2 regions of the Photobacterium ganghwense genome follow, and region 2 is predicted to be linked to the other one. Evidence: predicted binding sites of a transcription regulator. Region 2 holds the regulator's gene; the other holds the start of a gene.
What was found. Region 2 encodes MetJ, which represses methionine synthesis genes. Its sites were predicted from a motif close to TTAGACNTNTANANGTCTAA; they were not measured.

Region 1: metE (5-methyltetrahydropteroyltriglutamate--homocysteine S-methyltransferase) is a predicted target of MetJ. The motif match lies at 10,056-10,075, and genes of this name have one in related genera.

What each region holds. Positions count from the first base shown of each region.
Region 1 is NZ_CP071325.1:1,364,928-1,380,779, forward strand. Features, by position in the region: gene FH974_RS06480 (LysR family transcriptional regulator) at 1-309, opposite strand, end outside; gene FH974_RS06485 (MFS transporter) at 405-1,613, shown strand; gene glpC (anaerobic glycerol-3-phosphate dehydrogenase subunit GlpC) at 1,791-3,002, opposite strand; gene glpB (glycerol-3-phosphate dehydrogenase subunit GlpB) at 2,999-4,387, opposite strand; gene glpA (anaerobic glycerol-3-phosphate dehydrogenase subunit A) at 4,384-6,087, opposite strand; gene FH974_RS06505 (GGDEF domain-containing protein) at 6,414-7,586, opposite strand; gene FH974_RS06510 (hypothetical protein) at 7,890-8,558, shown strand; gene FH974_RS06515 (DUF4250 domain-containing protein) at 8,703-8,891, shown strand; gene metR (HTH-type transcriptional regulator MetR) at 9,065-9,976, opposite strand; gene metE (5-methyltetrahydropteroyltriglutamate--homocysteine S-methyltransferase) at 10,264-12,555, shown strand; gene FH974_RS06530 (diguanylate cyclase domain-containing protein) at 12,727-14,346, shown strand; gene FH974_RS06535 (META domain-containing protein) at 14,517-14,963, opposite strand; gene FH974_RS06540 (mechanosensitive ion channel family protein) at 15,189-15,852, opposite strand, start outside.
Region 2 is NZ_CP071325.1:193,073-208,924, reverse strand. Features, by position in the region: gene FH974_RS00995 (bifunctional aspartate kinase/homoserine dehydrogenase II) at 1-2,173, opposite strand, end outside; gene FH974_RS00990 (O-succinylhomoserine (thiol)-lyase) at 2,170-3,339, opposite strand; gene metJ (met regulon transcriptional regulator MetJ) at 3,517-3,834, shown strand; gene FH974_RS00980 (malic enzyme-like NAD(P)-binding protein) at 3,932-5,182, opposite strand; gene rpmE (50S ribosomal protein L31) at 5,474-5,689, opposite strand; gene priA (primosomal protein N') at 5,924-8,125, shown strand; gene cytR (DNA-binding transcriptional regulator CytR) at 8,295-9,302, shown strand; gene FH974_RS00960 (SPOR domain-containing protein) at 9,458-10,114, shown strand; gene hslV (ATP-dependent protease subunit HslV) at 10,311-10,838, shown strand; gene hslU (HslU--HslV peptidase ATPase subunit) at 10,850-12,181, shown strand; gene FH974_RS00945 (1,4-dihydroxy-2-naphthoate polyprenyltransferase) at 12,322-13,233, shown strand; gene rraA (ribonuclease E activity regulator RraA) at 13,363-13,848, shown strand; gene zapB (cell division protein ZapB) at 13,960-14,202, opposite strand; gene FH974_RS00930 (MIP/aquaporin family protein) at 14,874-15,725, shown strand; gene glpK (glycerol kinase GlpK) at 15,806-15,852, shown strand, end outside.

The sequences.
Region 1 (15,852 bases), 1.2 Mb from region 2:
AGAGCCAAGCATGCTGGGGAGTCCGAGGCGCACTTCACCTTTTGCCAGCCCTTTCAGTTCTTTCAGGGCGGTATTGGCATCATTGACCTGTTGCAGGATAAGACGGGCATGGTGTAGCAGTACTTCACCTTCTGGCGTCAGAATAATGCGTCTGTCTTTGCGGTCAAACAGGGTCAGGTCAAGCTGGCTTTCGAGCTTTTTGATCGCAACGCTCAGCGCCGGCTGAGCGATGTGCAGTTTCTTTGCCGCCTGCGTAACGTTGCGTGTTTCAGCAACGGCCACGAAATAGGTCAGTTGTCGGATATCCATATCGATTGTTTATGAAGGTGATAGTTTTAATATATTTTCACTATCGTTAAGGAATTGCTACTGTTTTCTCAGTTCCTTCCTCTGAGTGTGTGGTCATGATTGATATTAAAACCGCAGCATACCGGCGAGCCAGCTTCGCGCTATGTCTAGGGTCGTTCCTGATATTTTGTAATCTTTACTTATTCCAGCCGATGCTGCCGATGATGGCTGACACGTTTTCCGCCAGCGCGACCCAGGTGAACTGGCTGGTGGCGGCCAGCACGTTTGCCCTTGCCCTGACTCTGGTACCTTGGGCAGTCTGGTCTGAGCGGGTAGGTCGCCGGGAAGTCATGCTGATCAGCTTGGCGATGGTACCGGTGATTGGCAGTCTGATGGTCATGGCCGATTCGTTGCTGACGCTCAGTCTGGCGAGGGCTCTCATGGGTGCCGCGCTGGCGGGTTTTGCGGCTGTGGCTGTGGCATACATGGCCGAAGAGTTTACTCCGCGAGCCTTGATGCTGGCCGTGGGCGGGTATATCAGCGCAAACTCGCTGGGCGGTATCATTGGTCGTATCAGCGGCGGTTTTTTATCTGAACAGTTTGGCTGGCAGGGCGCGGCGCTGGTGATGGCAGTATTTAGCCTGTTGGTAGCGATTCTGGTGTATTTCCTGTTGCCGAAGCAGGCGCACTTTACGCCGTCTACCGGCCAGTTGCGGCAGCAGACACTCAGTGTATTTCACCATTTACGTAACCCGGTGCTACGGATTGCGATGCTGATTGGCGGGGTCAACTTCGCCCTGTTTGTGAACCTGTATACCGTTATGGGGTTCCGGTTGGTCGCTGAACCTTATTCGGTACCGGTCAGCTGGGCATCCATGATTTTTCTCTGTTACCTGAGCGGCACATTATCCGCCAAGCTCAGCGGGCGTTGGACCCAGCATTTCCGCACCATTCCGGGTATGGTGTTGGGAACAGTGGTGAGTGCTGTGGGGATGTGGGTTGCAGCACTAGAGTCGATAGCTGCCATTGTGGTCGGTTTGCTGTTAATCAGTTCAGGGGCTTTTTTTACTCACTCACTGGCTTATGGCTGGGTAAGCCAGCGGGCAAAATCGGCCAAGGCCACGGCCACGGCGTTGTATCTGGTTCACTATTACGCGGGGGGCAGCCTGGGTGGGTTCTATCTGATTTACTGCTGGCAGCATTATGGCTGGCATGGGGTGATAGCCGGAGGCAGTGTGTTGTATCTGATTCTTTTGCTGCTGTGTTTTATGTTGGCAAAACAGTCTAATCAGACTCCGACCGGCAATGAACTGCCAATTAATTAAGCCTCTAAGTTAAGCCCCTAGCTAAAACACTCAGTTAGAGCATTCACAAATAGAGGCAGCCTAGGTAAGTAGAAAAGTAGAAAAGTAGAAAAAGCAGTTAAACACAAAGCAAGTAGCAAGTAGCAAGAAATATCCCGGACGGTTTATCGGGGAACGAACCGTCCGGGATGAGGGTTATCAGGCTAATGCCATCGCCAGCAGGGAAACCGGGTGAATGGCTTCCAGCTCACTGTTTTCTTCAATCTGCCATTTGCACGTTTCGCAGTCCGTGATGGCAAAGTCCGCTTTGGCCCGGTTGATTTGCCGAAACAAATCATTACCGATGGCCATCGAGGTGTCATAGTTTTCCGTTTTAAAGCCATAAGTCCCGGCCAGGCCACAACACTGGCTGTCCAGTACCTGCAGCTCTAGCCCCGGAATCATTTTCAGCAACTCGATGGTGTACAGGCTGCCGCCGGTGCGTTCCAGGTGACACGGTGTGTGGTACACCACTTTTTTGTTTACAGGCTTCAGCTTCGGCATCCGGCCATTCATAAACTGCTTGAGCAGGTAGCGGGTCACATACTCAATGCGGTTGGCGACCTGGCTGTTGTCGACTTTCAGGACATGCGGATACTCTTCTTTCAGGGTAAACGAGCAGGTTGAAGAGGTCGACAGAATCGGAGCATCATACTTTTCAACTGCTTCGACAAAGCTGTTCACGTTCAGGCGGGCGTTCTTTTTCGCCTTATCGAAGAACCCGTTGGCAATCAGCGGCACACCGCAGCATTTTTCCTTTTCTACCAGCTGAACGCCAATGCTCATGGCATTCATGACCTTGATAAAATCTTTCCCCAGCTGAGGGTGGTTGTAGTTCACGTAACAACCGTGGAAGTAGTGAACCTGCTCCGGGTACAACGCCTGACTGGTGCAGTTTTGCTTGTACCAGCGCCGGAATGTACCGTGTGAGTATTTCGGCAGGGTTTTGTGGTCATGCACCCCGATTGTGTGATGCATGATCTTTTTCACCGATTTCATACCGGTAATGGTGTTCACGATTGGGGCAAAGGGTGTAGCAGCGGAGCCCATCAGATCAGTATGGCTCAGTACAAAATCCCGAATGGTCTTGATATTCAGTGCTTTTTTACCGTGCTCATCACGCGCCACCGCAATCATATCACCGATTTTTACCCCGGACGGACAGGCGGTTTCACACCGCTTACAGTTAGTGCACAGCTTCAGAGTTTCATCGTAAAAGTCCGGACTTTTCAGACGCAAACGCTCACCGTCCGGCCCGCATTGTTTTGGGCCAGGGTACTGAGGGTTCGCTTTGGCGACCGGGCAGTAAACGGTACAAACAGTACACTTGATGCATTGATCAAAGCTGGTATCTCGTTTCACTAGGCTCATGCGGGTGTCCTTTCTGGTACTGGTTGTGGTGAATCTGGTTGTTTTACATCTTGTTCGTTTGAAACATGTTCGTTGAGAGCAAGGCCATTGCGCAGCTGATACTGGCGGATCATGGCTTCGGCGACCTGATAGCCAGTGGTAATGGCGACCCCGGAGCCGGAGCCTTCGCTCACCGGATCATAGTGAGCCAGAATGGCACCAGCGCAGAAGAGGTTGCCAATCGTCTCGCCACGGCGGGAAGGGTTTAAGGCCGGGTTGCACTGCACACCCATTTTCATGAAGGGGTGGCCGCTACGGGTAAAGAACTGATCCTGATACCACTGTTCACGCGGTAGATCCGGTTGTGCCATATCCAGCCCGAAAACCGGCTCTTTCATCTGTTTGCGGTCAGCATGCAGGCCGCGACTGAAAAAACTGCCGGAGGCAAGCAGGAACGTCGACGCGCACAGCGGCATGTCTTCGTGATGACGGGTATAGATGCGTTTTAGCTCGCCGTTTTCCACATCACCGCCGGTTACTTCATCACCGGTCAGCAGCAGACCACCCAGCTGTTTGAAGCGAGATTTCATGGCCTCTTCCAACCGGATACCGAGCAGGGAAGGCGGCATCGTCGGGATTTCACAAATCCGGAAACCGGTCAGCCCTTCCAGCAGTTTGATGGTTGCCGCGCCATCCCCGTTACCGAACACCGCCGGCAGAATGACCAGATCCGCTTTGCCGACTTGCTGAATCATGGTTTTCGCGAAGACATGCAGCTTGCTTTCATCCCGCAGCACCCGTGACACATCAATTGAGCGGAATTCACACGGGTTACGCTGCATGGTTTCAAACCCCGGCAGCTCAATGGCCGCGGTTTTAATGGCGACTCCGGCAAAGGCCGGGTGTCTGGCGAGGTTGTCCGCAGCTAGCTGCGGCTGGAAGTCACGGAAACCATCAATGGTCACCAGCGCCACGGATGACAGCCCCTGAGCCGGGTGCTGTAAATCAAACAGGAAAGTGCTCTGTTGTGACAGATATGTGGCGCGAAACGTTCCCATTGGGGTTACTCGCGCGTGGTTCTGACCGTCAGGTAACGCGTCAAGATACACACCGCACTCGGCCATCATTGCGGTGTACCAAGCCAGGGCCGATTGAGTGCGCTCAGCCCCCAGATAACTGTAAGGATGCTCTGGTGCCTGTGCAGCCAGCGCCTCGAAGGCCGCAAACGGCTGTGAAACGGCTGACCCGTCTGGCAGGCGGCTGAGAACATCGACAGAGCCGGAAGAGAAGTGCAGGGCGCTCTGACCTGCGGCAATCACAGCCGTTTTTAGTCCCGCTTCCGCGCAGCGAATGGCACAGCTGAGGCCGGCAACACCGCCACCAATGATAATGCTGTCAAAATTCATGCTGTTTCCTCGTTGTGAGCTGGGCGGCGGATGGAATCTGTATGGTCAGTGGCTGGCTGCTGGCCGTTTGTGCTGATGTGTGGTGGCTGTTGCTCCGGCAGGTCGCTGACGCCAAACAGGCCTTCATAAATCCAGTAGGTAAATTCACTTTCACGCAGCGCATCGCCCCAAAAAACAGGTTTAATGCCTTTCCAGCGTTCTTCCAGAAAATCGCTCAGCAGGTGGCTTGACGCATTGCCTGATTGATTGCCGTATTCGGAAAACAGCCCGGCGGCACGGTATGAACAGAGCTCACCCTGACAAGGCCCCATGCCGATGCGGGTGCGGCGGCGCAGGTCAACCAGGTTATGTACATCCAGATCTTTAATGGCGTATTCCACCTCGCCACAGGTGACCATTTCACATTCACAAATTACCGCCTGGCTTTTCTTGTCATTGCTCAGGAACTTCTCGGCGCGTTCACCATGGCGGTAATACGCCGACTGGTACACTGGTTTTGCCAGGCTGGCGGTGTGTGATTTTTTGACTGCGTGCTGAGCTGAGCCAGGGAGCTGGCGCTCATGTGTGGTGCACGGGGTGGTGTTGCCCAGTTTTTTGGCAACCAGATCGGTCGCCCATTCCGCCATCATGCGATAAGTCATCAGCTTACCACCGGTAATGGTGATAAAACCGTCCAGACCGTCGCGTTCAGCATGATCAAGCAGCACGATACCGCGGCTGATATTGCGTCCGCTGGTATCGCCATCCACGGCGACAAGCGGGCGCACCCCGGCGTAGGCACGCAGTACCCGGGTGTTCGCCATAATTGGTGCCAGTTTGGTGCCTTCTTCCAGCAGAATATCAATCTCTTTATGAGTGACATGCAAGTCATCAATCTTGTCGTAATCGATCCGCTCGGAGGTGGTGCCAATCAGTGAAATGGTATCGCCCGGTACCAGAATGTCGGCATCTGATGGTTTGCGGCAGCGGTTGATCACCAGATTGTTGATGCGGTAATCAAGGATCAGCAATGATCCTTTGGCTGGGAACATCTTGATCGACAGATCACCATATTCACAGATTTGCTGGCCCCAGATACCGGCTGCATTAACGACTTGTTTGGCATGAATGTCAAACGCCTGACCGGTTTTGAGATTCAGACATTTCACACCGCACACCTGAGCACCGTTGCGGATCAGGCCGGTAACGTGCGTGTGGTTAAATAAGCGAGCGCCGTGTTCAACAGCATCAAGGACGTTGGAGGCCGCCAGACGGAACGGGTCGAGGGTGCCATCCGGTACTTTTACCGCGCCAATCAGGTTGGGGTTACAGTTGGGTTCATAGCGCAGCGCTTCCTGTGGTGTCAGCTGCTCAACATCAATATCGGCCTGTTGGCAGGCGCTGATAAAGGTTTGCTGAAAGGCAAGGTCATCTTCCGGCAGTGAAATGAACAGCCCCTGGGTATCTTCCACGCAGTGTCGGGCGATTTTCTTGAGAATGCGGTTTTCCTGAATACACTCCCGGGCGGACTCCTGATCGGTGACGGCATAGCGTGCACCGGAGTGGAGCAGGCCGTGGTTTCGGCCGGTAGTGCCTGACGCTAAGTCGTCTTTTTCGACCAGAATACAGCGAATGCCCCGTAAGGCACAGTCACGCATGATACCTGTCCCTGTTGCACCGCCACCGATGATCACAACATCTGTTTCAAACCAACTAGTCATGTTCGTTTTCGCTTATTTGTCTGTTCTGAATATCAGAAAAGGAACGAATCCTTATTTTCCATAAGGATAATATGCCAAGGAATACGTCGGACTTTCTTGATCAAAAGCAGACTAATGAGCGTTCGAGCGTTCAAACGAAAATTTAATGGTAATTATAAGAGTATGATCACAAAAAAGTGACACTTAGGAGCAGGTGTTTGCCCGCAATAGCGCAATCAAAATAAGTATTTGTTCCGAATATGGGATGAAAACAGGCATGGCTGGGCGTTTGCGAGCATTTAATGATGAGTGATGAGTATTACCTGATAAGTCTGTGTCGCAGTGCTTCAAGCCACTGCTTTGCGGCGTTCGTCACCAGCATAACGGTAGCCCACGGAGTGGTAGCGGGCACAGTCGCGCCCGGAATCTTTACACTCGTATAAGGCACGGTCGGCCCTTTCCATCATGGAAGAGAGCGTGTCGCCGTTGGTATAGGAGGCGATACCAATTGAGGTGGTGATATGTAGAGTGGACTGGTCATAGCCTGTCGGTAAATCAAGCTGACGGATGGCCGAGAGCATGCGGTCGGCGATTTGCTGGGCATTGTCAGCATTGCAGTTGGGCAGAAACAGCACAAACTCTTCACCACCATAGCGGCCAAACAGATCCGATTTTCGGATGTTGCCCTGTAAAAAGGTAGCAAAACCACGCAGCACTTTATCACCGGTGCTGTGTCCCCAGGTATCGTTAATACGCTTGAATTTATCGATGTCGAAGATCAGCACCGAGAAAGGTTGCTTCTTTATGTCGCACAGCTGCAGGCTTTTTTGCGCCTGCTGCAGCAGCATCCGTCGGTTGTATACCCCGGTAAGTGGATCCAACGTTGCCTGCCGGTACAGGCGCATTAACATGTAGAGCTTGGAGAGCTGTGACCAGAGTACCATCAGCGCGAGCACATTTTGCAGCCAGTAATCGGCGAGGTTTTCCGGGGTGAAAATCCGTCCGGCCTGTTGGTCGACATACAGCTGGGTCGCGGCGGTAATTGCCAGCAGGCCCAGGCTTTCTTTCAGGGTGACGGGCAGAATGGTCAGGACAGCAACGTGAATAATCGGCAGCAGGGTATAGCCGTAAATAAAGCCGCTGTACACCAGTGGAAAATCGAGTTGCCACACGGCGTGCAGGTAAAACAGGTTCAGCCCGATTACCAGCAGGCTCATACACAGTTGGGCGTGGCGTAGAGAAGTTTGTTGGTGGTTGGCGCGGGCAAGGGCGAACAGAAATGCTCCCAGCAGCGCGCGGGACAGGGCAATGGCTTCACCGTGGCCTGAAGGCAGAAACAGGAGATCAAACGGAATCCATGCAATAACCAGAACGCCCCACACGCAAGCCAGCATAGTGATCCGGCTGCGCAGGTAACCACTCCGTGTTTCACGAAAGCTGGCAGAATGCGCTTTGGCACTCCAGAGATCAGGAATATAAAGCTTGATTGTCTTTAGCAGTTGGCCAGGCGCTTCATGCATTCCGTTGCTTCTCATTGTTAAGGTGACGTGTAATAACCGCACTGCTTGTGGTTTTTCTCCGTGAAGGCGAATTATTCACCATCAAGCATATTTGTGCAGTGATGTTGATCCAAAAACATAGTGTAAATTTTGCTACTTATTCAAAAAATACGGGGCAGTACAGAATTTTATGCAACTGAGTGGTTAGTCGAAAAGCCATCAATGCGCAGTTCAAAATCTATTCCGTGCATTGGCATTTGGTATCGTGATGAGGAATTGCTATGATCGCCGCCACTTTTGACTCTTAGTTTCAGACCACAACTTATGAATGCCGCATTGATCTTTCTAATTCCTGCGCTGCTGGGTACGCAATTGATTTTTTCTCTGGTGCTGACCAAAGGGGAAATCTGCCCGGGTCAGCGTGGTCGTGTCCATAAAACCCTACCTGTTCTGCTGGCTGGTTGGCTGATTGCCGCCTTTTCGCAGCCGCTGTCCGTTTTGCCTCTGGCGGCAGTGGGCTACTTCACTATGCAGGTCAAAACCGGGAAAACCCGTGATGCCGGGCCGCTGAAAGTATTTTATCTGGCAAATGTACTGGCGGTTGTGGTGTGGGTAGCCGTGATGGTTGGCATGTCACTGCCGGTGATTGCCCTCAGCCTGATGGCGACTGCCTTGTTCGGTTCGATGGTGGCACATATTCTGCTGACGCATGCCCGTACCCGACTACAGGCTTTCCACCGTCTGCTGCCGTTTGCCGGGTTCGCGAGTGCGATGGTGAGTGTTCTCTGTCTGCTCTGGATGGCAAGCCGACTGGATGAAGCGCAGCTTCAGACGCTGATTCAGCCAATGATCGCGTCGCTGGCATTGCTGGTAATTGGCTTGCTGGTGTGGGCGTTCCACCTGCTCAGCGGAAAAACAGTCAACAAATGGCAGCTGGTTATGGCTGGCGCGTTGCTGGTGGTGTCCGCGAACTTTCAGCTGGTATTGCTCTGAGCATGATCTAAGCCGGTGAATTCAGTTCGAAGTGAAAGCGGACGTGATAACTGTGAGGCGGGGCTTTTTCATTCCGTCTCTCAGTGTCTATGCTTACTAGGTAAAAAAGCTTACTGAGTAGCTGAACGTCACCAGGGGGTAGGCATGGAGATTAACAACTTATTGCGCATGGATGGTCATATTGTTCTCGGTATCGTCAATGAAAAGCTGCGGCTGGAGTGCTCCACACTTGAAGAGCTGGCCAGCCGTTATGAGCTCGACTCTGAAGAACTGAATGCCAAGATGGAGCTGATGGGCTTCCGTTACGACCCCATCAATAATCAATTCAAATAACTTGGTCAAATAACCGGTAATTCTGTATTGGTTTCAGACTATGGCCAGCTTCAACTCCGGGCTGGCTTTATCGCATAGCATCAAGATTTACCTTCAATGCACCTTTCACAGAGCCGCTTGCCGTCACGACGGTGCTCCGCCACTGATGTGATTCTCCGCCACTAATGTAATGCTCAGGCGGCTTTAATTCCTTCCAGATGCGTTTGACACTGCTGTTTTGCCGTGGCAAAAAATGCCGTCAGGTAGTGACGCTCACGTTCCGATGCCCGGATAGCCGCAAACAGGCGGCGCCATAACCCCTTACCGAGCGGCTTGCTGACGATTAATCCCTGCCGCGCAAAATCATACACGGCCCAGTTAGGCAGTGCTGCAACGCCCAATCCTGCAGAGACCATCTGAATCAGCATCAAGGTGTTGTCAGCCTGTTTCCAGTGGCTCGGCTCGATACCGGCGGGCTGGAGAAAGTGTTTAACCACGTCCAACCGGTTTTTCTGAACCGGGTAGCTGAGCATGGTTTGCTCCGCCAGATCTTCCGGCTCAATGCAGGCTTTATCTGCAAGGGGAGATTGAGGGGACACAATTAAGCGCATTTCAAAATCAAACAGCGGCTCATAGTGGATTTCACTGCGTGGCTGGATATCTGAAGTAATCACAAGATCCAACTCCCCGGCGCTCAGGGCGGGAATCGGTTCGAACCCAAAACCGGAGGAGAAATCGAGAGAAACACTTGGCCAGTGAATCTGGTATTCCTTAAGTGCCGGCATCAGCCATTGGAAGCAGGAATGGCATTCAATAGCCATGTGCAGCCGTCCGTTGACATCTTCCTTCAGGCTCGCCAGTTCATGCTCGGCCTTGGCAATCCGGGGAATTACCTCGTCAGCCAGACGCAGCAAAATTTCTCCTTCGGCGGTAAACCTGACAGGGCGGGTCTTGCGCAAAAACAGCGGGCTGCCTAACCGTTGTTCTAAATCTTTCAACTGATGGGAAAGGGCAGATTGTGTCAGGCAAAGGGTGTTGGCAGTGGCGGTCAGTGAACCGGTGTCCCGCAAAACGGTCAGGGTTCTCAAATGTTTAATTTCAATCAATGGGCTTTCCCTCTGCTCATACCCGCCTGTATCAGGCCGGTTTCCATGTTCAGCCAATGTACTGGTTAATCATGGCGGTGTAAACATCTAGACGGCTAAATAACATAATAAAACCCAAAATCAATATGAAATTTGTTCAACATTAACTTTAGGCAATAGACATTGCCCGATTCCCTGTCCATCAGTCATTGTTACCTCAACAACGCGATGCCTGAGATACCTGAGATAGATGAATGGTTGCGTTAACCAGATAACCGCGATATTTCGATAACAAGGACAGAATCATTATGACTACGAAAACCACCACACATATCCTTGGCTACCCACGAGTCGGCAGCCAGCGTGAACTGAAATTTGCTCAGGAAAAATACTGGCAGGGCGATATTGACCAGGCAGAACTGAAAGAAGTCGGCAGCCTGCTGCGTCATCGTCACTGGGGGGATCAGTCTGGTGCCGGTCTGGATTTTGTCTCTGTGGGTGATTTTGCATGGTACGACCATGTACTGGGCACCAGCATGCTGCTTGGTCACCTGCCAAAACGACACCGTAAAGGCTTCCCGGATTTTGATACCCTGTTTCGGGTTGCCCGTGGTAAAGCACCGACTGGCTGTTCATGTGCAGCGGCAGATATGACCAAGTGGTTTAACACTAACTACCACTACCTGGTCCCTGAATTCAGCGCCGATGACGAGTTCACTGTCAGCTGGCAGCAGTTGTTTGAAGAAGTAGCCGAAGCCAAACAAGCCGGTCATGCCGTGAAGCCTGTGCTGCTGGGACCGGTTTCTTACCTGTGGCTGGGTAAAGAGAAAGAAGCGGGTTTTGATCGCTTGTCACTGCTACCGCGTTTGCTGACGGCTTATCAGCAGATCCTGAGTAAGCTGGCCAAGCTCGGCGTGGAATGGGTGCAGATTGATGAGCCGGTACTGGCGCTCGAGCTGCCTGCGGCGTGGTCTGAGTCGTTCAACCTGGCTTATCAGGTTCTGCATGGTAGTCCGAAGCTTCTGCTGACCACGTACTTCGATAATATTACCCATCATCTGGACAACATCACCAAGCTGAAGATTGATGGTCTGCATGTGGATTTGTCGGCGGCACCCGCTCAGCTGGATGAGATTGTCGATGCGTTGCCGGAAAACTGGGTACTGTCTGCCGGGGTAATCAACGGCCGCAACGTCTGGCGTGCTGATCTGAGCGCTCTGCTGGCTCGTTTGCAGCCGGTTAAAGCGGCGCTGGGGGATCGCCTGTGGCTGGGCTCGTCCTGTTCACTGTTGCACAGCCCAATCGACCTTGATCTGGAAACAGATCTGGACCCGGAAGTGCGTCAGTGGCTCTCTTTTGCCAAGCAGAAATGCCGTGAAATCACCTTGTTGGCTCAAGCTCTGGACGGCAGTGTGGTTGCGCAGGAAGAATGTGAGCGGTACAGCGCCCCAATCAAAGCTCGTGCTGCGAGTGAGCGGGTAAATAATCCTCAGGTACGTCAGCGCAGCGCAGCAATCACTGATGCGCTGGCTGAACGTAAACTGCCGTATGCAGAGCGTGCGCGTCTGCAGCGTCAGTCGCTGGGACTGCCGTTATTGCCGACCACGACTATCGGTTCTTTCCCACAGACGGGGGAAATCCGGACTCAGCGTCGTGACTACAAAGCCGGTCGCCTGTCAGAGCAGGACTATACTCAGGCGATTCAGGGACACATCGCCGATGCGATTGCCCGTCAGGAAAAACTGGATCTGGATGTGCTGGTACACGGTGAAGCAGAGCGTAATGATATGGTGGAATACTTCGCCGAGTTGTTGGAAGGTTTTGCCGTCACCCGTTTCGGTTGGGTACAAAGCTACGGCTCCCGTTGCGTGAAACCGGCGGTGATTGTATCTGATATTTATCGCTCAGAAGCGATGACAGTTGGTTGGACAACCTATGCTCAGTCGCTGACGAAAAAGCCGGTAAAAGGCATGCTGACAGGACCTGTGACAATTCTGGGCTGGACTTTCCCGCGGGAAGATCTGTCCCGTGAAGATATCGCGAACCAGATTGCCCTTGCGCTGCGTGATGAAGTGGCTGACCTGCAAGCAAACGGCATTAAGGTTATTCAAATTGATGAGCCTGCAATCCGTGAAGGTCTGCCGCTGAAAGCGAGCCAGTGGCAAACATACCTGAACTGGGCCGTGAAAGCGTTCAGAATTTCAGCTGCCAGTGCCGAGCCTGAAACGCAGATCCATACCCACATGTGTTACAGCGAATTCAATGACATCATCAAGTCAGTCGCGGCACTGGATGCAGACGTGATCACTATTGAGACTTCGCGTTCAGATATGGAACTGCTGAAAGCTTTTGAAGAGTTTGCGTACCCGAATGAAATCGGTCCGGGTGTGTATGATATTCACTCTCCGAACATTCCTGATGTGGCGCAGATTGTGCAGTTGGTAGAAAAAGCGGAGCAACTGATTCCGGCAGAGCGTCTGTGGATTAACCCGGACTGCGGCCTGAAAACCCGTAACTGGGCGGAAACGGAAGCGGCCCTGGGCAACATGGTGGCAGCCGCGAAACAGCTGCGTGAGCAGTGGCAGGCAAAAGCCGTATAACGGATAGGGTAATACTCATCTGTGTGAATATATGAAATTATCAAAAAGAGCGCTTAGGCGCTCTTTTTTGCTTTTTTGTGCCTGTCTTTCAGCCATTTAAGTACAAGGATTTGAAAAATAATCAGTATTGACTTTAATTAAGTAACCGTAACGAACAATGTAAAGGTCATCATGGAGCGTCGACTGTATCTTGTTACTGTGTTAGCTGTGATTATCGGCATTGCGCTGTCGTGTGCGCTGTATGGGTTGTTTTACCGTTTAGAAACAACCAATATCAAGCGCGAATTTGAACGTGATGTAGAGTCTAAGGCAGCCGCTCTGACACAGGCTGTCGAGCTGAATATCGAGGCAATATACAGTCTGAAAGCGGCGTATGATAACCACGGTCTGCTCGATTACCCGGATTTCAGTCAGCTTGCGGCGCAAACATTATCCCGTCATGCCCATATTCAGGCGCTGGAATGGATACCCAAAGTGGAAGCGGAGGGCCTGCCGGCACTGGAAAAACAATTTGGTGCACGCTGGCCGGGTTTTCATGTTACCGAGCGGGTAGCCAGTGGTGAAATGGTGCCGGTCTCCGAACGCAGCCTGTATTACCCGGTGATTTACGTTGAACCATTGCAAGGTAATGAACGAGCACTGGGGTTTGATGTCGGCTCTAACGGACGACGCCTGGATGCACTGAATCGGGCACGCGACAGCGGTAAACTTCAGTTTTCAGAACGTATTGAACTGGTTCAGACAACGGATGATCATGCCGGTCTGCTGATGTTGTTGCCGGTTTACCACATTGTCTCGCCGCAAAGCGTGGCGGATCGCCGCCAGACACTGCGCGGCTTTGTGATGGGGGTGTTCCGGTTGACGGCAATCCTGCAATCGACCATGCAACCTCAGGATGCAAGCCTGATGGCTTTTCGTTTGCTGGACGTCAATGCCGATCCACACAATCAACTGTTGTATCAGCAGGGCTCGTTGACCACGGAAGAGCAGCTGGCTCAGAAAGATTTCAATGTCACGCGTCCGGTGCTGACCCTCGGAGGACGAGAGTGGTTTATTGAAGCGACGCCGTCTGCCTCTTATGTTGCTGACAAGCGAACCCGTCTGCCTTTGGTTGTGTTTATCGTCGGTACCGTTTTGTTTGGTCTGGTGATTTTCTACGGCTTTATACTGATGCGGCGAAACCGTGAAATGGTGTCGACGCTGGCAAAGAAAAATCAGGCGCTTGATGACATCAATAAAAAGCTGGAACGCATGACCAAGATGGACGTGCTGGTCGGCATCGCTAATCGTCGTTACTTTGATGAGACGTTACACCGGGAATTCTCCCGCTCACGTCGGGAGGACAGGCCACTGGCGCTGATGTTGATCGATATCGATCATTTTAAAGCCTTTAACGACACCTATGGCCATCAGGCAGGAGATCGCTGTCTCAAGCTGGTGGCAGAAGAACTCGGCCGGGTACTCAAACGGCCGGCAGATATGCTAGCTCGGGTCGGAGGCGAAGAGTTCGGTATCATTCTGCCCAATACCAATAACGGTGAAGTGGTCGCCAAACAGTGCCGCAGTGTGGTGGAACGGCTGGCTATCGCGCATCAGGGGTCGTTAACCTCGGATGTTGTGACGGTCTCGGTGGGCGTGGTGTCGCTGGAAAGTCTGGACGCACAGACCCGGGATTCGGTATTCAACCTGGCGGATTCCGCCTTGTATCAGGCTAAGAGTGCCGGACGCAATCAGGTTCGGGCCATTCGTGTCGGCAGACCGCAATCGGCGTCGGTATCGAGTCTGTGCTAATCAAGTTTAGGTTAAGGGTGGATTTTCTTGATTCAGGCTCTTCCTGAACCGGTTTCTTCTTTAACCGCGTCAACAACAGCGTCAACCAGTAAACCAACTGCTGGGTAAATTGCAGACATAAAAAAACTCCTGCTGTAGCAGGAGTTTTTCGTTTCATTCGTAACGTAAGATTACTTAACGTCAGTACGGGTGAACGTCAGGTTGTGCTCTGCACCAGTCAGGCTCAGCTCGTTGCCGTTGATGCTGGCCGTGCTCCACTCCATCAGCGTTGAGCTGACAGTGTGCTCCAGCTTCATCGCCGGATCCTGACACGCCATCATGGTCATGCCCATTTTCTCAATACGCAATTTACCGTCTTTTAGTTCTGCCTGACCGAAGTAACGGTTACAGCCCGCGTGACCACTCGCACCCAGTTCTTCATTCAGCTGTAGCGTTGGCGCTTTGAAAGGCTGTTGAAGTTCCAGTGCTTTGTTATCGACTTTTGTCAGAACCCATTGGTGAGTCGCCAGGTCATTTGCAGAGATCATTGTTGTTTCAACCGGTTGTTTAACAGTTGTAGAACATGCAGCAAGAATAACAGGAAGCGCAAGGGCCGTCAGATAACGTTTTTTGATCATAGTTGTTTTCCAAACAGTAACGATTTGTGCCAGTTAAGCATAGGGAACCTGAACGAAAGCTGGCAGTTCGTAAAAAATTGTACGATGTTTTTTAATTGTCGTCCATAAAATAAACAGGTCTGAATGCATTTTAGCCGCCTGCCAGACATTGCAATCCGTTGCAATTGTCTGCTTATACAGAAAGTATCATAGACTAAAAACCAGTATAGTGATGTTAACTCTTTGTCATTTTGGATTTTTTTCTTCACTGACCATATGTAGGTGAACATCCTGCTGCGGGTAGGGGATCGAAATGCCTTCACGATCAAACCGCATTTTGACCTCGCGGGTCACATCCCAGTACACATCCCAGTAATCTTCCGTCTTGACCCAGGGGCGGACAATAAAATCTACCGACGACGTATTGAGAGTATGCAGCCTGATATTGGCTTCCGGAACGCGCAATACGGCCGGATGCTTGTCTAGGATGTCGTGTAAAATCCGTTCGGTTTTTTCGATGTCGTCGTTGTAGCCAATGCCAAACACCATATCGACCCGCCTTACCCGCTCATGGGTGATATTTTTAATGGTGTCCCCCCAGATCTTGCTGTTCGGTACGATCAGGATTTGGTTATCAAAGGTTTTGATGGTCGTGTTAACCAGGCTCATGTGGCTCACTTTGCCGGATGTCCCACCCGCTTCGACATAGTCATCCACGTCAAACGGTCGATAAATCAGCAGCATCATGCCGGAAGCAAAATTAGACAGGGTATCTTGCAGGGCAAAACCAATGATGACACCAGCCACCCCGAAGCCGGTTAGAACCGGGGCCAGGTTCAGGCCAATTTGTGACAGAGCAATCAGCAGGCCGATGACAAACACGATGTTGCCGCTCATGGAGATGAAGAAC
Region 2 (15,852 bases):
TACTGAGTCGTTCCGCCAGGATGTTATCCAGTACCGCAGCCTGTTCAAAGAATCCGTCCAGACTAAGCTCAGCCAGAGCTTCCGGCACCAGAGTTTCCACCCTGACCTGCTCCGGCTCCAGTACCAACCCAGACTCCCGGGCCAGGATCACCAGCTTGCGCATCACATCACTACCGTCAAGGTCACTGCGTGGATCCGGCTCGGTCAGCCCCTGCTGCCACGCCTGCTCCACCAGCTGAGAAAACGGCACGGAACCGTCATACTGCTGGAACAGCCAGGACAGCGTTCCGGAGAAAATCCCCGACAGGGCAATAATGGTGTCGCCGCTGTCACACAGGTCTCGAACGGTGTGGTTCACCGGCAAGCCGGCACCAACGGTGGCGTTGTAAAGCCAGAAACGGCTGCTTTTGGCAAAGGCATCCTGTACCGCGTGATACTGCTCGCCGGAAGCCGACCCGGCGACCTTGTTGGCCGAAATCAGGTGAAAGCCCGCCTCGGCAACGGCCGGATAGCGCGCTGCCAACTCGCTGCTGGCTGTTACATCCAGCACAATCACATCATCGTAAGGGTGGCTGGCCAGCACACTCAGCCATTCGCCAGACGCGGCAGATTCCACCGCTTCATCCTCATAGGCCGTCAGCGCCTGTTCGGGGTTAATTCCGCGGGTATCAATCCAGTAGCGGCGGCTGTCCACCACCCCAATCAGGGTAAATGACATCCCGTGCCGCTTTTCCAGCGCCACCTTCTCCCGGGCAAACAACTCCAGCCAGCGGCTGCCAATATTGCCCTTGCCGCACAGCACCAGACCAATCTGTTTCTGCGCCTGGAACAAATGCTGGTGAATCTGCTGGATCAAACGGTCGAGGTCAGTCTGGCGCAACACGCCCACCAAACTCAGGCCAGACTCCGACTCGGCAATAAATTCCACCGGCTGGCGCTTGAGCTGCTGATAGAAGCCGTAACAGTGCACGGCATTGTTCACCACTCCGGCCCCCACCACCGCCACCATCGAGAATCCATCCCGCAGCTTGATTTCCGCCGCAATGCCGCTGTCCTGCAGCAATGCCAGAACGCTGCCGACCACTTCGGTGGTGTACGCCAGCTGAATGCGCCCTTTATCGGCTTCGACACTGCGGGCTAGCGGCAACAACTGGGCACGCTGAAGCAACCGGTCGACCTCCGCCAGCACCGGCTCCAGGGTTTGTGAGCGCGGGACCGACAACGCAATCACACAGACGTCATCCAGTGACGTCACGATTTTAGCGCCACGTCCGGAGGCCAGCACCCGCTCAACCCGGGTTGAACCGGATTCCGGCTGATGGCTGCAACGCAGGGTCAGATCAATGGCACTCTGCGCCACCGGTTGCAGAGTCCGGCTGTGCAGTACCGGGGCTGCCAGCCGCGCCAGTTCGCTGGCTTCATCGAGCCGCAGCAGCGGCAGCAGACAGGCATCCCCGACTTTACGTGGATCGGCACTGTACACCCCAGCGACGTCGCTCCAGATCGTCACCCGCTGGACTTCAGCCAGTGCGCCAATCACGGTAGCGGAATAATCCGAGCCGTTACGCCCGAGCAGCACAGTTTCCCCGGCGCCGTTACGCGCCATAAACCCGGTGATCACCACCCGCTTATGCTGATGCTGCGCCAGTTGCGCCTTGAGCAGCGGCCATGACTGGGCCCTGTCGACCTCCGGCTGTGCCGAGCGTTCTGTGCGCAGGAACAGGCGAGAGTCCAGGTTCACGGCAGGCAGCCCCTGCTGACTCAGCAGCGCGGCCATCAGCCGGGCCGACCAGAGCTCACCGTGCCCTTGAACCCAGGCTGACTGCGCTTCACTGAGCGGCAACTGCTCCCCGACACGGGCGATCTCGCCCAGCTCCAGATGCAGCTGAGTCAGCAGCTCATCTGCCAACTCACCGCTGAGCAGGTTTTCAATCAGTTGTTGCTGGAACTGACGCAAAGCCTGCAGGGCTTCGTGGGCCTGACGGCCGTCTTTGCCAAGCAAGGTCAGCCACTCGATTAAATTATTTGTGGTTTTTCCTGCCGCAGACACCACCACCAGATCGGTGTCACCGGAGTATTCCCGTAGAATCTCGACGACCCGGCGATAACAGTCCGGATCGGCCAGGCTACTGCCGCCAAACTTGTGCAATTGCCTCGGATTGCCTGCACTCATGCTGCCACCTCCGCCGCTTTCTGGAAGGCCTGCGCCAAATCTGCAATCAAATCTGCCGGGTCTTCCAGCCCCACAGACAACCGCAACAATGACGGCTTCAGCCCGGCCGCAGCCTGCGCTTCATCCGACATGGCGCGGTGGGTCATGCTGGCCGGATGGCAAATCAGACTCTCCGTCCCGCCGAGAGACTCCGCCAGCGAGAAGCAGGTTAGCTCACGGACAAAGGTTTCCAGCTGTGCTTGAGAGCCTGCGATCTCAAAACTCAGCATAGCGCCAAATCCTTTCTGCTGCTGGAGGGCAATCTCATGCCCCGGGTGCGACGGCTGGCTAGGATGATAAATCTGTCCGACCAATGGCTGGGTTTGCAGAAATGCCAGAATCTGCGCGCTGTTTTCCTCATGCATCCGCATCCGTGGAGCCAACGTGCGCAGACCGCGCAGCGTCAGGTACGCATCAAACGGTGCGCCGGTAGCGCCGATACAGTTGGCCCACCATGCCAGGTGCTCCGCCTGCTCTTCTGATTTGGCGACCAGCACCCCGCCCAGCACATCAGAATGGCCGTTGATGTATTTGGTGGTGGAGTGCACAACAAAATTGGCGCCCAGCGCCAAGGGTTGCTGCAAGATAGGTGACAGGAAGGTGTTATCGACCGCGACCAGCGCCCCGACTTTGTCGGCAGCGGCGCACAGCTCGGCAATATCCACGATCCGCAGTAGCGGGTTGGACGGCGTTTCCACCCACACCAGCTTAGGTTTCAGTGCCAGCGCCTCAGCCACCGCCTGCGGGTTGGTCTGATCCACGAAGCGGACCTGAAAATCGCCCTTTTCCGCCCGGGTATTGAACAAGCGGTAGGTCCCGCCATAGCAGTCATGCGGTGCCACAACCAAATCGCCCGGTCCCAGCAAGGCCGACACCAGCAAGTTAATCGCCGCAGTCCCGCAGTTCGTCACAATGGCACCGGCTCCGCCCTCTAGCTCCGCCAGTACTTCTGCCAGCATATTGCGGGTTGGATTTCCGGAACGCGAATAGTCATACTGAGGCAGTTCGCCCAACTGGGGGAAACCATAGGTGGACGTCAGATAGATGGGTGGCACCACGGCATTAAACTGGGTGTCGGACTCAATGCCGGTTCGAACCGCGACGGTGGCAAGCTTCTTGTCACTCATAGTTACTTTCCTTGTTGGGCGATTGCAGCTGAATAAACTTTACGCATCAACATAGCGGCTATCACAAAGGACGTCAACACTTCTAGACGTCCATATGTCTTTGCTTATGGCAGTAAATCCCGCTAAAATCCGTCTTAGTTCTATTACTTCAATTTAAAATCGCTGAGAAGGTTAAAAATGGCAGAGTGGAATGGCGAATACATCAGTCCATACGCGGAACACGGTAAGAAAAACGAACAAGTAAAGAAAATTACAGTTTCGATCCCACTGAAGGTTCTGAAAATCCTGACCGATGAACGTACCCGTCGCCAGGTTAATAACTTACGTCATGCGACCAACAGTGAACTGCTGTGCGAAGCCTTCCTGCATGCCTACACCGGCCAGCCGTTGCCGACCGATGATGACATCCGTAAAGATCGCCCGGATGACCTGCCAGCGGAAGCCAAGGCCATCATGGATGAGAAAGGGATCAAGTACGAAGATATCAACGAGTAACCGTGCCCTCGCGGCGCCCACTCGCGACTGATTCCCCTGGCAGCAGCCATAAAAAAACCAGCCCTCAGGCTGGTTTTTTCGTTTCAGGCAGATGGACTTACTTGTCTTCCATGTAACCCACTGGCATCGCGATCTGTGCCACGCCGGAGTCAATTGCCGCCTGAGCCACCGCTTTCGCAACGCGCGGCAGCAGACGTGGATCCATTGGTTTTGGAATGATGTACTCAGAACCGAACTCCAGTGACTGAGCACCCGCCGCTGCCACCACTTCCGCCGGTACCGGCTCTTTCGCCAGTTCACGAATCGCGTGTACTGCCGCCAGTTTCATCTCATCGTTGATTTCGCTGGCACGTACGTCCAGTGCACCACGGAAGATGAACGGGAAACAAATCACGTTGTTCACCTGGTTCGGGTAGTCAGAACGGCCTGTACCCATGATCAGGTCATCACGTACTGCGTGCGCCAGCTCCGGTTTGATTTCCGGATCCGGGTTTGAACACGCAAAGACCACCGGCTTGTCAGCCATCAGTTTCAGTGCTTCAGGAGCCAGTAGATCCGGACCCGATACGCCCACAAAGATATCTGCGCCGTCAATCACGTCTTCCAGCGTACGCTTGTCAGTGTTGTTGGCAAACAGTTGTTTGTATTCGTTAATGTCATCACGACGAGTGTGGATCACGCCCTTGCGGTCGAGCATGTAGATCTTCTCACGCTGTGCGCCACACTTAATCAGCAGTTCCATACATGCTACCGCAGCAGCACCGGCACCCAGACAGACAATCACCACCTCGCTGATGTCTTTGCCCTGCAGTTCCAGCGCATTCAGCATACCGGCTGCAGTAACAATAGCGGTACCGTGCTGATCATCGTGGAAAACCGGTACGTTACAACGCTCAATCAGGCGTTTTTCGATTTCAAAACAGTCTGGGGCTTTAATGTCTTCTAGGTTGATACCACCGAAGGTGTCAGCAATGTTGGCTACGGTATCAACGAACTCGTCGATAGTACGGTGTTTCACTTCGATATCGATGGAGTCCAGGCCAGCAAAACGCTTGAACAGCAGCGCTTTCCCTTCCATTACTGGCTTAGACGCCAGGGGACCCAGGTTACCCAGACCCAGAATGGCCGTACCGTTAGTAATAACAGCAACCATGTTGCCTTTGCCGGTGTACTTGTAAACATTCTCAGCATTCTGGGCAATTTCACGTACTGGCTCAGCAACGCCTGGGCTGTAAGCCAGCGCCAGATCTTCAACAGTGTTCGCTGGTTTACTCAGCTCAACAGAAATTTTGCCGGGAACAGGGTACGCGTGGTAATGGAGGGCTTGTTGGCGAAAATCTTCAGACATAATGTTCAGGATCCTGAATAATAATAATGTTCAGTTCGTTGGAAACGCTAAATCATATGCGATAGCAGCAGAAAATCCTAGCACCGAACATCTGGTCGAGCCAAGGATTCCTGAGCGGATTAGTCAGGTTTGTTGTGAGCTATGATCCGTATCCGTAAAAATGGGTAATTTCTGTGTCACTACAGGGAAGGAAACGCTAACAGAATGTGACTGTTACAGGCTCAGGAAGGATCAATGGGTATAAAAAAGGGGATGCCGAAGCATCCCCTTTTTTCGAAATTCAACGTGCAATTACTTGCTAGACAGAGCGCCAAAACGCTTGTTGAATTTGTCGATACGGCCACCAGTGCTCACTTGACGCTGTTTACCAGTGTAGAATGGGTGACACTTGTCGCATACGTCCAGGTTCAGAGCGTCTTTACCTAGAGTAGAGTTGAATACGAAAGTGTTGCCGCAAGAACATTTAGCGTTCACAGCTGTGTATTCTGGGTGAATACCTTGTTTCATGGGATAACCTCAAACATTTAAGGCCGTGTCGCTCTCCCGATCCTAAGCCGGGCACCACACGTCGTTAATAACAAACAGCGTATAGGTATGGCCAATACGCCAAATTCAGGCCGCGTATAGTAATCAATCACGCCCTCCAAATCAACAGATACGCTCCTTTTTTCACCGCTTTGCCGCACCCGTGTTAGCAGGGTACACTTCTCTATCTTAGTACATGCTGATTTGCGGTTGATTATGACGCCCAACATTGCCCGAGTGGCCCTTCCTGTCCCCCTCGATAAACAGTTTGATTACCTGATCAAACCCGGTCAGACACCGGTGGTCGGCGGGCGGGTCAAAGTGCCGTTCGGACGCCAGCATCTGGTGGGTATCGTCATGGCGATCAGCACGGAATCGGAGTGGCCGGTCGACCAACTCAAACCACTGAACAGCGTGCTGGATGGCGAGCCCCTGTGGCCGTCATCGCTGTTTAACCTGCTCTGCTGGGCCAGCCGGTACTACCAGTACCCACTCGGCGACACCCTCGCCAACGCCATGCCGACTCTGCTGCGTAAAGGCCGCGAAGCGTCCCCGGCCAGCCTGAAAGTCTGGCAACTGACTCCGGCCGGTTATGATCAGCCCCTCAGTGCGCTGACACGGGCTCCGCGTCAGGTACAGGTCCTCAATGCCCTGCGCCAAGGCGAGGTCAGCCATGATGCTTTGCTCGCCGAGGACATCTCCGCGGCGACCCTGAAAACACTGAGCGAAAAAGGCTGGATCTTCGCATCGGAACAGCAACCGGCTGCGGCCGACTGGGCAGCGCATTTCGCCGTGACGGAAGAAAAACCCAAGCTCAATGAGGAGCAGGCACTGGCGATCGCGTCGGTGAACGCCAATCCCGATTTTGCCTGCTACCTGCTGGAAGGGGTCACCGGCTCAGGCAAAACCGAGGTCTACCTGAATCTGCTCGAACCGGTCCTGGCGGCCGGGAAACAGGCCCTGATCCTGGTCCCGGAAATCGGCCTGACCCCGCAGACCATTAACCGCTTCAAGCGACGTTTCAATGTTCCGCTGGAAACGATCCACTCCGGCCTGAACGACACCGAGCGCCTGTCGGCGTGGCTGGCCGGACGGGATAACCAGGCCGGGATCATTATCGGCACCCGCTCTGCCCTGTTCACGCCGTTTGCCAACCTCGGCATCATTATTGTCGACGAAGAGCACGACGCCTCGTACAAGCAGCAGGACAGCCTGCGCTATCACGCCCGCGATCTGGCGGTGATGCGGGCCAGCCAGGGCAACATCCCCATTATTCTGGGCTCGGCAACACCGGCCCTTGAGACCCTGCACAACGCCAAAAGCGGGAAATACCACCATCTTCACCTGACCCGCCGGGCCGGACACGCTCAGTCAGCCCGACACGGGGTGCTGGACGTTAAGGGACTGTATCTCGAAGCCGGGCTGTCAGCTCCGCTGATCGCCCAGATGCGCAAACACCTCACGGCCGGCAATCAGGTCATGCTGTTTCTCAACCGGCGCGGCTATGCCCCGGCGGTCATGTGCCATGAGTGTGGCTGGCTGGCGGAATGTAAACGCTGCGACGCCTACTACACCTATCACCAGCAAAGCGGCGAATTGCGCTGCCACCACTGTGCCACCCAGCGCCCGGTGATGCCGCAGTGCGGCAATTGTGGCTCGACCCAGTTGCATGCGGTCGGGGTCGGTACCGAGCAGCTCGAGCAACAACTGGCCACCCTGTTTCCCGACTACAAAACCGTGCGGATTGACCGAGACAGTACCCGCCGTAAAGGCAGCCTGGAAAATTACCTGGAAGCCATCCGCCGCAACGAATACCAGATTTTGATTGGCACCCAGATGCTGGCAAAAGGCCACCACTTTCCGGACGTCACCCTGGTCGCCCTGATTGACGTTGACAGTGCCCTGTTCAGTAACGATTTTCGGGCCAGCGAGCGGTTGGCCCAACTGTTTATCCAGGTCGCCGGACGCGCCGGGCGGGCCAGCAAGCCGGGCGAAGTGATCCTGCAAACCCACCACCCGGAACACGCCCTGCTGCAGGCGCTGCTGTACAAAGGCTATGACCAGTTTGCCACCAGTGCCCTACAAGAGCGCAAACAGGCCTGGCTGCCGCCTTATACCTATCTGGCCCTGCTGCGCGCAGAAGCCCATGAGAATCATCAGGTCGAGCAGTTCCTGCAACAGATCCGGGGAATCTTTGAAGCCAGCCCGGTCTTTAACCAAGATACCCAGGTCATGGGCCCTAACCCGGCTCCGTTGGCTCGCCGGGCCGGGCGCTATCGCTGGCAACTGCTGATCCAGGCCCCCAGCCGAAAGGCCCTGCAGCAACTGCTATCCCTGGCCAAACCGGCGATTGGACTGTTGCCGCTGAGCAAGAAGATCCGCTGGTCGATCGATGTGGAACCTCAGGATTTAACTTAAAATGAACAATGCGACTCACGTCACATGCTGGATGAAATTAATGGTGTTTTAAGCATGTTTAATCCCCGGCAGACAGCCTACAATAACAGGCTCGCTGGTACAGGTATCAGCCCTGTTTGGCCATGATCCTCCAGCATGAGAGAGAAAAATAATAGAGAGGAACCCTAATATGGCGACAATGAAGGATGTTGCCCAGCTCGCCGGTGTGTCTACAGCCACGGTGTCCCGTGCCCTGATGAACCCGGAAAAAGTGTCAGCCTCAACAAGAAAAAAGGTTGAACAGGCTGTCATGGACGCTGGCTATTCACCCAATTCACTGGCTAGGAATTTACGTCGCAACGAATCAAAAACCATCGTTACCATTGTCCCGGATATCTGTGACCCATATTTCACGGAAATTATTCGCGGGATTGAAGAAGCGGCGATGGAACACGGTTACCTGGTGCTGCTGGGCGACAGCGGACAGCAGAAAACCCGGGAAAATTCATTTGTTAATCTGGTCTTTACCAAACAAGCTGACGGGATGCTGCTACTCGGCACGGATCTGCCGTTTGATGTCAGTAAACCGGAACAGAAAAACCTGCCGCCAATGGTGATGGCCTGCGAATTTGCCCCTGAGCTGGAGCTGCCAACTGTCCATATCGATAACCTGACCGCTGCGTTTGAAGCGGTGAACTACTTAACCCAGATGGGCCATAAGCGTATCGCTCAGATCGCCGGACCGGATTCTGCCGCTTTGTGTCAGTTCCGTAATCAGGGTTACCAGCAGGCCATGCGCCGTGCTGGAGTGGAGCTGAACCCGGCCTACACCGTCAAGAGCGATTTCACCTTTGCCGGTGGCGCCCGTGCGGTAACAGCCCTGCTGTCGATGCCGGAGCCTCCGACCGCTCTGCTGTGCCACAATGATGTGATGGCCATTGGTGCCATGCAGCAAGCCAAACGTCTCGGTTTCCGGGTTCCGCAGGATCTGTCAATTGTCGGTTTCGATGATATTCAGTTTGCGGAATACTGCGATCCACCTCTGACGACGGTGTCCCAGCCTCGCTATGAAATCGGCCGTCAGTCCATGCTGATGCTGCTGGATATTCTCAAAGGCAAAGACATCGCCTCCGGCTCCCGCCTGCTGGATGCCAAACTGGTGATTCGCGAGAGCGCCGCCCCACCAGCGAACGCCTGATCGCTGTCAATATGAGCTTATGTTTTGCACATAAGCTCACAAAACTTCTGCGCCTGGCTGTAAGGCTTCGAATCATAACGCGTTCAGGGTCTGGTCAGTTATGGCGCAAGTTTGTAACATAGGCCCATTGTCCATCCGAATAAACCAGCAGCATCGTGGCTACAAAAGATTACGTTAAACGCGGTCGTGCCCCCAAGAAACCGGCACGAAACAGTCGCAAAGCCCCGCCAAGTAGCGGGTTTCCAGTGAAGTGGGCCACCATTGCCCTGATTTTGGTGGCCGGGTTGGGCTATGGACTTTATTTCCTGTCGACCTCCCCAGCCCCCGCGCATTCTCAGGCAACCCAGCAGACGCCGCCTCCGGCCCCGTCTAAGCCCAAACCGCCTGAACCAAAGCCGACACCAAAACCGGAAGTAAAACCTGAAGTAAAACCGATCACCAAACCGGTAGTGCAGCCCAAACCGACTCCGGAGGCCAAAACGCTGCCGCCGAAGCCGGAAGAAAAATGGCGCTACATTGAAGAACTGGAAAATAAAGAAATACAGGTCGAAGCGAAGAAAGAGCAGGTCCCGACCCGCCCTTATCTGATGCAGTGTGGTGCTTACCGCAGCCAAAGTCAGGCCGAAGAGCGCAAAGCGATGATCGCGTTCCAGGGGCTGACTAGCCAGATAAAGATCAGTCAGGGTGAAAAAGGTACCTGGTACCGCGTGATTCTGGGGCCGTATCCGCAAAAGCGTAAAGCCGAGAGCGATCGCAACCAGCTGCGCCGGGTCGGCATCGAGCCGTGTGCCATCTGGTTCTGGGAGTCCTGAGCACTAGGCTCAGTGTCTCCGGCCAGCCGTTTTTCCCTGCTTGTATCAGGTTTGCCCTGTGCGGCAGAACATGCACAGAAAAAGGATGCCCCGGCATCCTTTTCTTTTTCCGCCCTTGAAACCACCGTCCCCCACCCCCAGATCGTCAGGTATACCCAAACCGGCAGCAGCCGGAAAGACTCAAAGAGGTAACACCGTGACAACTATCGTATCTGTTCGTCGAAACGGTAAAGTCGTTATCGCCGGTGATGGCCAGGTTTCCCTGGGCAACACAGTTATGAAAGGTAACGCTCGCAAAGTGCGCCGTTTATATAACAACAAAGTGCTTGCAGGTTTTGCAGGCGGCACAGCGGATGCCTTCACTCTATTCGAACGTTTCGAGCGTAAGCTGGAAATGCACCAGGGCCACCTGCAAAAAGCGGCGGTGGAACTGGCTAAAGACTGGCGGACAGATCGTATGCTGCGCCGCCTGGAAGCCCTATTGGCGGTAGCCGATGAAACCGGCTCACTGATCATCACCGGTAACGGTGACGTGGTTCAGCCTGAGCACGACCTGATTGCCATTGGCTCAGGCGGTAACTTTGCCCAGGCCGCGGCCATTGCGCTGCTGGAAAACACCGATTTGGGCGCCCGCGAAATTGCCGAGAAGGCCCTGAACATTGCGGGTGACATCTGTGTGTTCACCAACCATTTCCACACCATCGAAGAGCTCGACACAAAATAAGGGAAGCGGCCATGTCTGAAATGACTCCTCGCGAAATCGTCCATGAACTTGACCGCCACATCATCGGTCAGGACAAAGCCAAGCGTGCAGTTGCGATCGCGCTGCGTAACCGCTGGCGTCGTATGCAGCTGCCGGAAGAGCTGCGCGTTGAAGTAACCCCGAAAAATATCCTGATGATCGGTCCGACGGGTGTGGGTAAAACAGAAATTGCCCGCCGCCTGGCCAAGCTGGCTAACGCGCCGTTTATCAAAGTAGAAGCCACCAAGTTCACCGAAGTCGGCTACGTCGGCAAAGAAGTCGAAACCATTATCCGTGATCTGACGGATGTGGCGGTCAAAATGACCCACCAGCAGGCGATGGAAAAAGTACGTTTCCGCGCTGAAGAGCTGGCCGAAGACCGCATTCTGGATGTGCTGCTGCCACCGGCCCGTGACGCCTGGGGCCAGAACGAGTCCAGCGACAACAACTCTGCCACCCGCCAGTCTTTCCGTAAAAAACTGCGTGAAGGCAAGCTGGATGACAAAGAGATCGAAATCGATGTCGCTGCGCCGCAAATGGGCGTAGAGATCATGGCCCCTCCTGGTATGGAAGAGATGACCAACCAGCTGCAGGGCATGTTCCAGAACCTGGCCGGCAACACCACCAAAAAGCGTAAGATGAAAATCAAGGACGCGATGAAGGCGGTAACAGAAGATGAGGCCTCCAAGCTGGTTAACCATGACGAGCTGAAAGATCAGGCCATCTTTGCGGTGGAAAACCACGGTATCGTGTTCCTGGATGAAATCGACAAGATTTGTAAGCGCGGTGAAACGTCAGGTCCTGATGTGTCTCGCGAAGGGGTCCAGCGTGACCTGCTGCCACTGGTTGAAGGCAGCACGGTCTCAACCAAGCACGGCATGGTTCGTACCGACCACATCCTGTTCATCGCCTCAGGCGCGTTCCAGGTTGCCAAACCGTCAGATTTGATCCCAGAGCTGCAAGGCCGTCTGCCAATTCGCGTTGAGCTGGAAGCCCTGACCAGCCATGACTTCAAGCGCATCCTGACTGAGCCGAATGCCTCGCTGACCGAGCAGTACAAAGCCCTGATGGCGACCGAATCCGTGAACATTGAGTTCGATGAAAGCGGGATCAGCAAGCTGGCTGAAGCGGCCTGGCAGGTTAACGAGCGTACCGAGAACATCGGTGCCCGTCGCCTGCACACCGTGATGGAGCGCCTGATGGAAGAGCTGTCTTTCGATGCGACTGAAAGAAACGGTGAGAAAGTGTTGATTGACGATGCTTACGTCACAGCCCGTCTGGGTGAACTGGTCGATGATGAAGATCTGAGCCGTTTCATCCTGTAAGTTTCTTCCGGCTGATTCTGCAAACGGTGCCATAAGGCACCGTTTTTTTGTTTTTAAACAAACAATCTCCCGATAAAGTTGCCCATAATCACAGTTCAGCCATAATGGATCACTCACCGGTTGATTGACGAAAGCTCACTATGAAATCATCTTCACTCGCAATCTGGCTGGACGCTTGCCGGCCAAAAACGCTGCCTCTGGCCGTCGCCTCTATCGTCTGTGGCAGTGCCGTGGCGGGCTGGCAAGGCAGCTTCTCTGCCCTTATCGCCGGTCTTGCTCTGCTGACAGCGCTGCTGTTGCAGATCCTCTCGAACCTTGCCAACGACTACGGCGATGCCGTTAAAGGCACCGACAACGAGCAACGCCTGGGGCCACAGCGTGCTATCCAGTCTGGGCTGGTTACCCCTGCCGCGATGCGCAAAGCCATGCTGCTGAATATCGGCCTGACCATTGCCAGCGGCCTGAGCCTGATCGCGATCGCGACCGATAACCTACAGGACATGTTCGGCTTTATGCTGCTCGGGCTGATGGCGATCGCCGCGTCTATCGCCTACACCGTCGGCAACAAGCCGTACGGCTATCGCGGCCTTGGCGATCTTTCCGTCCTGATGTTCTTTGGCTGGCTGGGCGTGGCCGGAACCTATTATCTGCAGGCAGGACAGATTGACTCCATCATCATGCTGCCGGCAACCGCTTGTGGCTTATTGGCCGTGGGCGTGCTCAATATCAATAACCTGCGCGATATCGACAACGACCGGGCCTGTGGCAAGCTGACTCTGGCGGTTCGAATGGGGCCGGAATGGGGCCGTAAATACCACCTGTTTCTGCTGGTCGGCAGCGTGCTGTGTCTGGCGCTGTTTGCCGCCCTGGAAATCCATTCGCCGTACGGCTGGCTGTTTATCCTGAGTGCGCCGTTGCTGTTTAAGCATGGTAAACAGGTACTGACCGCCGCTGACGGGGCGGCACTTCGCCCGATGATGGCAACCATGGTGAAGTGCGCTTTGCTGACCAACTTGCTGTTTGCCGCCGGTGTGGTCCTCGCGGCCGTGTGATTTCCTGGTATAACCGCTGGCGGTCTTGTATCTTGACCAGCTAACTGATTATACTTTCAACAAATTATGCCTGGTTGCCCGCAGGCAACCCGGCGACCCTTTTCATTTGCCACAAGAAGAAGCGCGCCCATGGAATACAATACGTCCGAACTCTGCGACATCTACCTCGACAAGGTCGACGTTGTCGAACCTATGTTCAGTTCATATGGCGGCCGTAGCTCGTTTGGCGGCCAGATCACCACGATCAAGTGTTTCGAGGACTGCGGTCTGATCCGCACGGTGCTGGAAGAACCTGGCGCAGGCCGGGTGCTGCTGATTGATGGCGGCGGCTCACTGCGCCGCGCCCTGGTGGATGCGGAACTGGCACAGCTGGCTGCCGGCAACGAATGGGAAGGGTTAATCGTGTATGGCTGCGTCCGCCATGTGGATGACCTGGATGAACTCGACATCGGCATTCAGGCGATGGCGTCTATCCCGGTCGGTGCCGACGAACAAGGCATCGGTGAAGTGGATGTGGCGGTCAATTTCGGCGGCGTCACCTTCCTGCCGGAAGATCACATCTACGCGGACAACACCGGGGTCATCCTGTCACCGGAACCTCTGGACATCGAATAACCCGCGGCAATGCTGCTGGTACAGATGCCTTACTAACAAAAACAGAGCCCAACGGCTCTGTTTTTGATCGGGCGCTTCCCCCGCCAGCGGCGGAAGCGAATTCCGGATCGATTACTCGACGTGTTCCATTTTGCCCAGCAGTGCGCGTACGCGCTCTTGCCACGCCTGGTGATCATCACGCAACTTGTGGTTTTCCTGCTCCAGATCTTCACGACCTGAGCGCAGTGCCTGTGCTTCGTTAGCCAGGCTATCATTTTGTTCTTTTAGTTCTTCAATTTCCATTTGTAGCAGAGAAATTGTATCAACAGCCATCTGAACTTTGGCTTCCAGCTTTTCCAACATTTCTAGAGACATTTTTTCCACCTGTCTTCAGCCTATCGGTTTGCCCTAACCATTAAGACAACCTTACACAGGCACATTTACGGTTCATATGCCACCTATTCTAGCGAGGCGTCCTGCTTATGACATCTACAAATACCACGCTTTTCAACAAACGGGCAAAAATTACACAATTTTGATGAGATTTTTGCTTTCCTGATCGCCCGCACTCCGATCTCCCCCGGACCACCCCGTTTTTCCGGCCGCCGCGCCAGCTTCCCACCATATGAACTATGCGTGCAAAAATCGCTCGGACACGCCGTCTAAATGGGTAAAACTGCGATCAAACTCTATTTTAATGCAGGGTGAGCGTGCTAATTTCTGTCCTGATCGTATCTCTCTTGGATTTATCCAAGGCTTTGCCCAATCTGGCACATCCGACCTGTACAGGTCGGATTTTTTATTTTATAAACATCAACTTAAACAAATCACTTTATTTCTCCTCATCTAATCACCCCCAAAATGCTCGAAAAGGGAAAAACCCCCAGTCCCCAGCAATCGTTTGCGCGCATTCGCAAAAATAGAATTGTTTTTATGCTCGAACGCACATTTCTCGCGCAATCCAATTTTCTTCGCTGCGAGATCGAGTACATTTAGCCCACAACAAACATAACAATACCCCTACGACATAACAAAAGGACTGAACCATGACTACCCCGAAACAACACACTCTACTCGGCGAGTGCCTGGCCGAATTTATAGGCACGGGATTACTGATCTTTTTCGGTGTCGGCTGCGTGGCGGCGCTGGTACTGACTGGCGCAGAGTTCGGCCAGTGGGAAATCAGTATTATGTGGGGTCTGGGTGTGGCAATTGCGATTTACTGCACCGCCGGTGTGTCCGGCGCGCACATCAACCCAGCCGTGACCATCGCACTGGCAATGTTCCACGGTTTCGATAAACGCAAAGTCCTGCCGTACATTGCGGCACAAATGCTTGGTGCCTTCTTTACCGCCGCGTTGATTTACAGCCTGTACGGCAACCTGTTTACCAACTTCGAAACTGCCAACGGCATTGTGCGCGGTACCGAAGCCAGTCTGGCAACAGCCGGTATCTTCTCGACATACCCGAATGCCGCCCTGTCTTTCAGCGGAGCCTTTGCGGTGGAATTTGTAATCACCGCCGTGCTGATGTTCGCCATCCTGGCCATCGGTGACGAGAAAAATGGTGCGCCACGCGGTGCCATGGGCCCGCTGCTAATCGGTATTCTGATTGCGGTGATCGGCGGCTCTCTCGGTCCGCTAACCGGTTTTGCCATGAACCCGGCACGCGATTTCGGTCCTAAATTCTTTGCTTTCCTGGCTGGCTGGGGCGACGTAGCGCTGACCGGCGGGAAAGACATCCCTTACTTTATCGTGCCTTTCGTAGCCCCAATTCTGGGTGCCTGTGCCGGTGCCTGGCTATACCCGAAAACCATCGGTGTGTATCTGCCTGGTAACCGTTGCACGCTGCCTAACCAGTGTGAAGAGACTGGTGACAAAAGCGCAGCACAAGCGTAGTCAATGGCGTCCATGCCGCAGCTACGTATGAATAACAAACACTCTACTACCCTTATAAAATGAAAATAGAGGAAACCGTCATGACAACAGAGCAAAAGTACATTGTTGCACTAGATCAGGGGACGAC